Regions from separate parts of the Bacillus sp. 1A genome, predicted to be linked through region 2. Evidence: predicted binding sites of a transcription regulator. Region 2 holds the regulator's gene; the other holds the start of a gene.
The links. The regulator NrdR, encoded in region 2, represses ribonucleotide reductase genes. The targets are predictions, from matches to a motif close to AACACNATATATNGTGTT.
Positions count from the first base shown of each region.

Region 1: the regulator NrdR is predicted to act here: its motif matches at 2,130-2,147, upstream of ACUN0F_RS15080 (anaerobic ribonucleoside triphosphate reductase).

Region 1 is NZ_JBQYLZ010000001.1:2,961,178-2,966,807, forward strand. Features, by position in the region: gene ACUN0F_RS15060 (RNA-guided endonuclease InsQ/TnpB family protein) at 1-356, shown strand, start outside; gene ACUN0F_RS15065 (acyl-CoA thioesterase) at 522-941, shown strand; gene ACUN0F_RS15070 (HesB/YadR/YfhF family protein) at 969-1,259, opposite strand; gene plsY (glycerol-3-phosphate 1-O-acyltransferase PlsY) at 1,368-1,964, opposite strand; gene ACUN0F_RS15080 (anaerobic ribonucleoside triphosphate reductase) at 2,190-4,046, shown strand; gene nrdG (anaerobic ribonucleoside-triphosphate reductase activating protein) at 4,043-4,495, shown strand; gene ACUN0F_RS15090 (response regulator transcription factor) at 4,514-5,191, shown strand; gene ACUN0F_RS15095 (S1C family serine protease) at 5,395-5,630, shown strand, end outside.
Region 2 is NZ_JBQYLZ010000001.1:2,002,903-2,008,532, forward strand. Features, by position in the region: gene coaE (dephospho-CoA kinase) at 1-592, shown strand, start outside; gene ACUN0F_RS10105 (glyceraldehyde-3-phosphate dehydrogenase) at 702-1,730, shown strand; gene speD (adenosylmethionine decarboxylase) at 2,119-2,502, shown strand; gene nrdR (transcriptional regulator NrdR) at 2,788-3,249, shown strand; gene ACUN0F_RS10120 (replication initiation and membrane attachment family protein) at 3,402-4,808, shown strand; gene dnaI (primosomal protein DnaI) at 4,842-5,630, shown strand, end outside.

The DNA of each region.
Region 1 (5,630 bases), 960 kb from region 2:
GAAAGAATCATCTTCATCAATCCACGAGCGAAATTGTGAAAACCAAGCCATTTCGCATTGTGATGGAGACGTTGCATATGAAAGGTCTGATGAAGAATAGACACCTAGCTAAAGCGATTGCGAAGCAGTGTTTATATGAGTTCAAAAGACAAATTCAATACAAGTGTGAAAAATATGGTATTGAATTTGTAGAAGCTGATACATGGTATCCTTCTTCAAAAATGTGTTCCAGTTGTGGAAGCATCAACAAAGAACTAAAACTTTCTGACCGTGTATACAAATGCACTTGTGGTCACGAAATGGATAGGGATTTAAATGCGGCTATCAATTTGTCACGGTATGAATTAGCCAGTTAACATCTAAAAAAAGTTACGGCTAATATGTAGGATTCGTTGTATCCGAATTTACGCCCTCGGAGTGTTACATCAAACGAAAGTAGCTTCTGTGAAATCGGACACGTAGAACAGGGAAATAAACAAAATTTATAGATTTTTATAAGTTTATGGCAACGGCGAATACATATGTTTGTAGCAGAACATGAAGTTGAAATCCGTTATGCGGAAACAGATCAAATGGGTGTTGTTTACCATTCAAACTATTTGGTATGGCTTGAGCTAGGCCGTACGAAACTTATACAAGATTTAGGATTTTCATATGTTGAAATGGAGAAAGAGGGAATTATTTCTCCTGTGTTAGATTTGCAAATTTCATATCGTAAAGCGATGCGTTACGGAGAAAAAGCAATTGTGAAAACGTGGATTGATACTGTGAGTCCGCTTCGCGTTGTATATGGTTATGAAATATATAACGGTGAAGGTGAACTTTGTATTACTGCAAGTACAACGAATATTTGTGCGAAAAAAGAAGGATTTCGCCCTGTATCATTTAAAAAGTTCTATCCTGAGTGGTATGCGAAATATGAGGAAATTAAGAAAAAATAAAAAAAGCGTGGCGGAAGCCACGTTTTTTTATTTTTCATAATTAAATTGCGGGAAATCGTCCCCATCGTTAAATGTAACGACTAAATTATGTCCATCGAAGAACCACTCATCATCGCTTTCAATAAAGAAGTTAATATCTTCTTCTTGAATTTGAACAGCAGGATGTGCAGGATCATCTTTACGAATACCTAAAGAAAGTCCTTTTTGCACAGTACTGCACCCGCCGTATTGTACGAAAAGGCGTAGTGTTTCACCCGATTGTAAGTTTAATTCGTTTTTATACCATTGTGCTGCTTCTTTTGTTACGGAAAGATTCATGTATAGTTCCTCCAAATTATGTTGCTTTTTCTTTAGTATAAAAAATAACGCAAAAAGACGCTATTAATATGCTTCACGTTTTCTTTTTGCGTTATGTGGGTTACGATCTTATTTTTGCTTTTTTGAAAAGTTTGCTTTCGGTTCAGTTTTATTTATAATTCGTCCGATATTTGCACGGTGTTTATAAATAACCATACCTGCTAATAAACACATCGCAATAATGAAGATTTTATCCCCGCTAACAATGGATGCAATAACAGCAACGACGGCTGTTACCATAGAAGAAAGTGATACGTATCTTGTTGTAAATAAAAGGCTGAAAAAGACAACAGCTAATATTGCAAAAACAACTGGAGAGTAGCATAATAGCACGCCAGCAGAAGTTGCAACAGCTTTACCACCACGGAATTTCGCGAAAATCGGATACACATGTCCAAGAACAGCTGCTAATCCGAACCAGAGCGGGTGAACATCTAATCCGAAAATAATCGGTAGACTTGTTGCTAATGTACCTTTTAAAATGTCAGCAATTGTAACGATAAAACCTGCTTTTTTCCCTAGTGTGCGGAATGTATTTGTTCCGCCTAGATTACCGCTTCCGTGCTCACGAATATCGATTCCGTAGCCGATTTTTCCAACGACTAGTGCGAATGGAATCGAGCCAAGTAAGTAGGCAACGATAAATAAAAGATATGTAGTAACCATAAGTTCAGTCTCCTTTATTCAAATGTGTTGATAAAGGGTAAAAAGAGTTTTTCCCGTATATTGTACCATACATTTGTAAAGAGCACATTTCTTTTTTGTAAATGAAAAATTCATTATTTCGTGAAAAAAATTTCACAGGAATGTTACATTTCTCACAGAAACACCAAGACTATATGTAGTAACATTTTAATCAAAAGACAACAACATATTGGTGGAGGGTTATAAATGTTACAACGAAATGTACGTGGAGAAGAATTAATGAGAGTGTTTGAGACGATTGTCCACGGTAGTGAGCAAGATTTAATGCAAGAAAATGCAAATGTAGATGGCCGCTCTCCGATGGGAGTAATGGGAACGTTCGCATCAGAGAGTGCGAAATATTATGCAGTTGAAAATTTATTGTCAGATCAAGTGAAAAAAGCGATAAATCAAAATATATTATATCCACATGACTTAGATTTTTATGCGACAGGAACGACGACTTGTTCGCAAATTCCGTTAGCGCAAATGCTTGCGAACGGTTTTCATACCGGGCATGGGCATATGAGACAACCGCAGGACATTAAAAGTGCATTGGCTCTTTCGTCTATTATTTTTCAGGCGAATCAAAATATGCAGCACGGTGGTCAATCATTTGCACTCTTTGATATTGATTTAGCTCCATATGTGAGAAAAACAGTAGCGAGACATAAGAAACGATTAGAGTCATATCCGCTTACGAAAGAACAAATAGAAGAATTTGCATGGAAAGAAACAGAAAATGATACGTATCAGGCGTGTGAAGCTTTCGTTCATAATTCAAATAGTATGCACAGTAGGGGCGGGGGACAAGTACCGTTTATTTCTATTAATTATGGAACAGACACATCAAAAGAGGGACGGTTATTAGTTAGACAACTTTTAAAAGCGACACAAGCTGGTCTTGGTAAAGGAGAAACACCAATTTTTCCGATTCAAATTTTTAAAATGAAAAAAGGTGTGAACTTTGAAGAATGTGATCCGAACTATGATTTATTTGAATTAGCGTTAGAGACAACGGCTGAACGATTATTCCCTAACTTTTCATTTTTAGATGCGTCATTTAATGCAGTGCATTATGACGGAAGACCGGAAAGTGAAGTATGTTACATGGGATGTCGTACCCGTGTTATGTCTAACATACATGGAGAAGAAACGGCGATTGGAAGAGGGAATTTATCATTTACGTCTATTAACTTAGTGAAATTAGCGTTAATTAGTGGTTCAAAAGAAGCGTTTTTTGAAGCGTTAAACTATTACTTAGATTTAGGAATTAAGCAATTATTAGAACGATTTGAGTATCAATGTACGAAGCGAGCAAGAGATTTTCGATTTTTATATTCACAAGGTGTATGGCGCGGTGGAGAAAAGTTACAGCCTGAAGATTCTGTAGCATCCATTTTAAAGCAAGGGACGTTAAGTCTTGGTTTTATCGGTCTTGCGGAGTGCTTAGTAGCTTTAACAGGAAAGCATCATGGAGAAGATGAAGAATCATGGAAACTCGGGTATGAAATCATTTCCTTTATGAGAGATAAAATGGATAAAGCGACGGAAGAACATGAACTGAATTTCTCAGTAATTGCAACTCCTGCAGAAGGGTTATCAGGGAAGTTTGTGAAAAAAGATAGGGAAGAATTTGGTGTAATTAGCGGTATAACGAACCATAATTATTATACGAATTCATTCCATATTCCAGTTTATTATAACATTCAAGCGATAAATAAAATTCGTTTAGAAGGACCTTTCCATGCCCTATGTAACGGGGGACATATTACGTACATTGAACTAGACGGAGCAGCTATGCATAACAAACAGGCGTTAAAACAAATTGTACGAGCGATGGCAGAACATGGCGTTGGGTACGGTTCAATTAATCATCCTGTTGATCGTTGTAAGTGCTGCAGTTATCACGGAGTTATTGGTAATGAATGTCCAAGCTGCGGAAATGAAGATGAGGCCAATATAGAAAGAATTCGACGTATAACAGGTTATCTTGTAGGAGATATGTCGAAGTGGAATAGTGCGAAACGTAGTGAAGAGATGGATCGGGTGAAGCATAAATGAAAGTGATGAACATCATTCATGATAGTGTAGTAGATGGGGAAGGATTGCGGACAGTCGTGTTTTTTGCGGGCTGTCCGCATCGTTGTTTCGGTTGCCATAATCCGAAATCGTGGAATATTTGTAATGGAACTGAAATGACAGTAGAAGAAATTATGAAAGAGATTGCAAGTAATACATTAACTGATGTAACATTTTCAGGTGGAGATCCATTTTTTCAAGCTGCTGAAGTGAAAAAAGTAGCAAAAGCTGTGAAAGGCTTGAAAAAAAATCTTTGGATGTATACAGGTTATACGTTAGAAGAGATACAGAGTTCTCAAAATAATGATATGATAGAGTTGTTACATTATGGGGATGTTTTAGTCGATGGAAGATTTGAAATCGAGAAAAAAGATTTAACACTTCCATTTCGCGGAAGCTCCAATCAACGTATTATTCGATTGAAAGAGTAAAAAGGCGGGATAGATGATATGAATAAAACAGTATTACTTGTTGAAGATGAAAGAAGATTACGTGAAATTGTTAGTGATTATTTTCGTAATGAAGGCTTTGAAGTAATCGAAGCAGAAGACGGAAAAATAGCGTTAGAATTATTTGCAGAGCATGAAATTGATTTAATTATGTTAGATATAATGTTACCAGAAATAGATGGATGGTCTGTTTGTAGACGAATTAGAAAAGAGTCAGCAGTACCAATCATTATGTTGACAGCACGTTCGGATGAGGATGATACATTACTAGGGTTCGAATTAGGTGCAGATGAGTATGTAACGAAACCTTTCAGCCCGAAAGTGTTAGTAGCTCGTGCGAAGACGTTATTGAAACGTGCGGATGGTGTGGTAGGAGTAGCGGAAGAAAATGCTATGTCTTTAGCTGGAATAGAAGTGAATCGTCTATCTAGAACCGTTTTAGTAGATGGAGAAGAAATTATATTGACACATAAGGAATTTGAACTTCTTGTTTATTTAATGGAGAACAAAGGAATTGTGTTGTCACGTCAACATTTATTAGATCAGTTATGGGGATATGATTACTACGGTGATGACCGAACGGTTGATACTCATATTAAAAAACTACGAAATAAGCTAGGAGATAAAGCGAAGCATATCGGTACTGTTATTCGAGTGGGTTATAAATTTGAAGAATAAACTTTAATTTATTATGCACTTTGGCTTTGGGATATAGCAAATTTATACTCTCTTTTGTAGGTGGAATGTACAAAAAATACTTTTCTTGTCTACAATGATAGATAAGAGTATTTTTTTAATTGGATTTCACGATGAGTTCACAAGAAGGACACAAACTGTGACTATACTGAAAGTACGAATTCACCAGAGAGGGGAAATAAAACATGGGATATTACGACGGACCGAATTTAAATGAAGAGCATAGTGAAACGAGAGAAGTGAGAAAATCAGGCGGCAAAAAAGGTTATTTTTTCACAGGTTTAGTCGGAGCAGTAGTTGGAGCTGTTTCAATTAGTTTTGCGGCACCATATATGCCATGGGCTCAAAATAATGGAGCGGCTGTATCATCATTCAGTTCGGATTCAAAAGTTGAAGGTACTGTAGTTCCTGTTGTTAATAA
Region 2 (5,630 bases):
AATTGGATTAACGGGAGGCATTGCAAGTGGAAAAAGTACAGTGTCTCAAATGTTTCGTGAACTGAGTATACCAGTTATTGATGCAGATATTATTGCGCGAGAAGTTGTAGAACGAGGAAAACCAGCATATAACAAAATTGTAGAAGTGTTTGGAACGGAAGTATTACAAAAAGATGGAGAACTGGATCGGCCGAAATTAGGAAGTGTCATTTTCTATAATGAAGAAAAACGATTGCAGTTAAATAAAATTGTTCATCCTGCAGTGCGTGAGGAAATGAATAGGCAAAAAGAAATGTACATAAAAGAAGGGGCACAAGCGGTTGTGTTGGATATTCCTCTTTTGTTTGAAAGTAAATTAACAAGTCTCGTTGATCGTGTTTTAGTTGTAGCAGTTACACCGAAAATACAATTAGAACGTTTAATGAAACGAAATAATTTTTCAGAAGAAGAAGCAAGAGCTCGTATTCAATCTCAAATGCCGTTAGAAGAAAAAGTGAAGAATGCAGATGAAGTGATAAATAATGATGGCACAATTATGGGAACGAAAACACAATTACAGGTGATTTTAAAGAATTGGAACATTATTGACTAAAAAATTGTGAAATTAATGAAAATGCTTAGTGACATATCCCCTTTTTGTGTTATACTATTATTGGGATTGGAGATAAATAGTATAACGCATTCAAGGGGGATAACATATTATGACTCGTGTGGCAATTAATGGATTTGGACGTATTGGGAGAATGGTATTTCGTCAGGCAATAAAAGAAAGCGCATTCGAAATTGTAGCAATCAATGCAAGCTATCCATCTGAAACGTTAGCACATTTAATTAAATATGATACAGTTCACGGCAAGTTTGACGGAACAGTAGAAGCATTTGAAGATTACTTATTAGTTGATGGGAAAATGATTCGCCTTTTAAACAACCGCGATCCAAAGGAATTGCCTTGGACAGATCTAGGTGTTGAAGTTGTAATTGAAGCAACTGGTAAATTTAATTCAAAAGAAAAAGCAATTCTACATGTTGAAGCTGGAGCGAAAAAAGTTATTTTAACAGCGCCTGGTAAAAATGAAGATGTAACAATTGTAGTTGGTGTGAACGAAGACCAATTAGATATTACAAAACATACTGTTATTTCAAATGCATCTTGCACAACAAACTGTTTAGCGCCTGTTGTTAAGGTGTTAGATGAGCAGTTTGGAATTGAAAACGGTTTAATGACAACTGTTCACGCTTATACAAATGACCAAAAAAATATTGATAACCCACATAAAGATTTAAGAAGAGCACGTGCTTGCGGACAATCAATCATTCCGACAACGACAGGTGCTGCGAAAGCGCTTGCAAAGGTTCTTCCGCACTTAAACGGAAAACTTCATGGTATGGCACTTCGTGTACCAACACCAAACGTGTCTCTTGTTGACTTAGTAGTAGATGTAAAACGTGATGTGACAGTTGAAGCTATTAATGAAGCATTCAAAACTGTTGCAAACGGTGCGTTAAAAGGCATTGTAGAATTCAGCGAAGAGCCTTTAGTATCTATTGACTTTAATACAAATACACACTCAGCTATTATTGATGGTTTATCTACAATGGTAATGGGTGATCGTAAAGTGAAAGTACTTGCTTGGTATGATAACGAGTGGGGCTACTCTCGTCGTGTTGTAGATCTTGTAACGTTAGTTGTTGACGAATTAGCGAAGCAAAAAAATGTGCAACATATTTAAGTGAATAAGGGAGAGGGCAAGTGAATATTTGCCCTCTTTTTTTTATTTTTTTCTGAAAAGGAAAAAAATTATAGGAGTATATTTTTGAAAGTGGACATACCACGAAACGTTGTGATTACTGTATTTGTGAATCGTTTATGTTTTTTAGGGAAAAGTAAAGAGGAAAATATGACAGAAAATCGAAAAAACTGTTGTTGCAAAATGAAAATAAACAAAGTATACTAACACTCGTAAACTTAAGAGCTGAGGTACGTAGTCACTACTTAAAGGGTTAGGACCTCTCTGGACTAACTTTCCCCCGTGGTAGTGGAGCAAGCCAAATTGCAAATTAGTTTTCAATTCGAACAGTTAGAATAAATTTACAAGGGGGAACTGTAGAATGGATACTATGGATACGATGGGTCGTCACGTAATCGCTGAACTTTGGGATTGCGATTTCGACAAGCTTAATGACATGCCGTATATTGAACAATTATTTGTGGATGCAGCACTGAGAGCTGGTGCTGAAGTGCGTGAGGTTGCTTTCCATAAATTTGCACCACAAGGTGTAAGTGGAGTAGTAATTATCTCGGAATCACATTTAACAATTCATAGCTTTCCGGAGCACGGTTACGCAAGTATTGATGTTTATACTTGTGGGGATCGTATTGATCCAAATGTTGCTGCAGAATATATTGCAGAAGGTTTAAACGCGAAAACGCGTGAGAGCATCGAGCTTCCTCGAGGCACTGGTAGCTTCGAAATTAAGCAGAGAGAAACAAAAGCTCTTTAAAAAAGAACATAATTGATTTAAAATGTAAAGAGGTGTATAATGCACCTCTTTTTTAGTTTATAAAAAAGGAAAAATATAACGTACTCGTTAGTGAGATAAATTGGGCTCTTACGAATAAGTTAGCACCCCATCTACCATCTTATTTTTGAAAACGAGATGATAAAATAATGTGCTTAAACTTAAAGTGGTAAGAGAGTTAGAATGAGTTATATAATATTGTATATATATTGTCAGATGAAGTAAGTAGAGAAAAAATAAAGAGTATAGTGTAAAGGAGTGAATATATTGCGTTGTCCATCCTGTTCGCATAATGGTACAAGAGTGTTAGATTCGCGTCCGGTAGACGAGGGGCGCTCTATTCGAAGAAGGAGAGAGTGTGAAAGTTGTTTAAGTCGCTTTACGACATTTGAAAGAGTAGAAGAGTCACCTCTTATCGTTGTAAAAAAAGAAGGCACACGAGAAGAATTTAATAAAGAAAAGATTTTGCGCGGCTTAATTAAAGCGTGCGAAAAAAGACCAGTATCTTTAAGACAATTAGAAGAAGTAACTCAAAGTGTGGAACGTGAACTTCGTAATTTAGGTATATCAGAAGTGAAAAGTGATATGATTGGTGAAATTGTTATGGAAGAACTGCGTGATATTGATGATGTTGCTTACGTGCGTTTTGCTTCTGTATATCGCCAATTTAAAGATTTAAATGTATTTATTGAAGAATTAAAAGATATACTGCAAAAAGAAAGAGAGTAGAAGTTGTATTTTATTCTCTTTACATACCGTAAGTAATGAGATAAGAGAGCTAGAAGCGAAAGCTAATAGCTCTTTTTCGCTAAGCAATTATATAATGAAGATAGAACGAATGAAGTAGAGGATAGATTGGATGAGAGAAAGGAAAAGCAAGAATGGAAAAACAGTCATGGATGGAGCTATTGCCAATTGATCGTTATAAAGTAAGTGCGAAAGGGTTACTGCATAATTACGACCGAAAAGTGTTAACGATGTTGTATCAGCCGTTAATAGGTAGTAGAGCTTTTAGTTTGTACATGACGCTATGGGGAGAGTTAGAGCAAGATCGTGTGTTTGGAAAAGAGAATACACATCATTCCCTTATGGTGACCATGCAGATGCAGCTTCCCGAAATATATGAGGAACGAGTAAAGTTAGAAGCAATTGGCCTTTTGAAGGTATATATTAAGAAAGAAAAAGATATTCGAATGTTTATATACGAATTGCAACCACCTTTATCTCCGAAGCAGTTTTTTGATGATATTGTGTTAAGCATCTTTTTATACAATCGATTGAGTCGGACAAAATATAATCAAGTAAAGCAATATTTCTTAGAAGAAGAATTTGATTTTGCTTCTTATGAAAATGTTACGCGTTCTTTCAATGATGTGTTTGGTTCGTTTAATCCAGGACAGCTTGAGCATGCGCAAGAAGATCTTCGTATTCCAAAAACGACAGCTATGCCAAGTAACGAGAAGGGAGACGCTCCAAAAGTTTGGAATGATTTCTTTGATTTCTCCTTATTTGTAGATGGCTTGTCCGCTCTTGTCCCTAAAAAGGCGATTACAGATCAAGTGCGAGAATGTGTCAGTACACTTGCTTACGTGTACGATGTAGATGTGTTATCGATGCAAAATATCGTTCTTGGTACGGTGACAGAGATGCAGACAATTGATATCGAAAGGCTTAGAAAAGGAGCACGTGATTGGTATCAGTTCGAAAACGGTCAAGCGTTACCTGTATTAAGTGAAAGAGTACAACCTCACGCTGCACGTATGATGGAAGGAAAAGAGCCTTCTACGCAAGAAGAGATGTTAATAAAACAGTTAGAGGAAATCTCACCAAAACAACTATTAAAAGAAATCTCTGGTGGTGCAGAGGCGACAAAGGCTGACTTGCAGATCGTTGAAGATGTAATGATCAATCAAAAATTAACGCCAGGTGTTGTGAATGTACTTATTTATTACGTTATGCTACGCTCAGATATGAAGCTTGCGAAAACGTATGTGGAGAAAATTGCTGGGCATTGGGCACGTAAAAAGGTCGGTACAGTAGCTGAAGCAATGGCGTTAGCGAAAGAAGAAAACCGTCAATATCAAGAATGGGCTGAGACGAAGAAAAAAGGCCGTACGTCGAAGAAAACGATAAGAAAAGAAATGGTACCAGATTGGCTGAAAGAAGAGCCGAAAGAACAAGAGAAAGAAATAGTGAAGAAAGATGTAAGTAAGAAAAAAGATGCAAGTACGTTAGATGATGAACGAAAACGACTAGAAGAAGTGTTAAAAAAATATAAGCGTGATTAATAGAAGAGAATGAACGCTCTTTGAGGTGAGAAAATGGAGCATATTCAAAATTCATTTGCAAAGTTAATGGAAAATAAAAATTTTAAAAATAGATATGAAGTATTAAAGGCGGAAGTAATGGCACATCCGCGTGTGAAAGAATTTATAGACGAACATCAAGGTGAAGTAACAACTTCTATGATTGAACGCAGCCTGGTGAAGTTATACGAATATATTGGACAAAGTGTAGGTTGTGCGGATTGTCCGGATCTAGGTTCGTGTAAAAACATGCTGCAAGGATATGAGCCAAAGCTCGTTATCCAAGGGAAGATGATTGATATTCAATACGATCGTTGTGTTAGAAAAGTAGCATATGACGAGAGAAAGAAATATGAAAAACTCGTTCAAAGTGTATATATGCCAACTGACATTTTACAGGCAACGATGGAAAACTTAGATCCTTCAGATTTAGATGCGCGTATTGATGCAATTGGTGCAGCTAATGAATTTTTAAGTACATATGAACCTGGTAAAAAAGTACAAGGTTTATATTTGTACGGTAAATTTGGTGTAGGGAAAACGTATTTGTTAGGAGCAATGGCGAATGAACTTGCTCAAAAGAAAATAAGTTCGATGCTCGTATACTTCCCTGAATTTCTACGTGAAATTAAAAGTTCGATTCAAGATAATTCGATTGGGGAAAAGATTGATGCGGTGAAACGCGTACAAGTTTTAATGCTAGATGATATCGGAGCAGAAGCGATGTCAAGCTTTGTGCGTGACGATGTGCTTGGTGCAATTTTGCAATTCCGTATGTTAGAAAACTTGCCGACGTTCTTTACG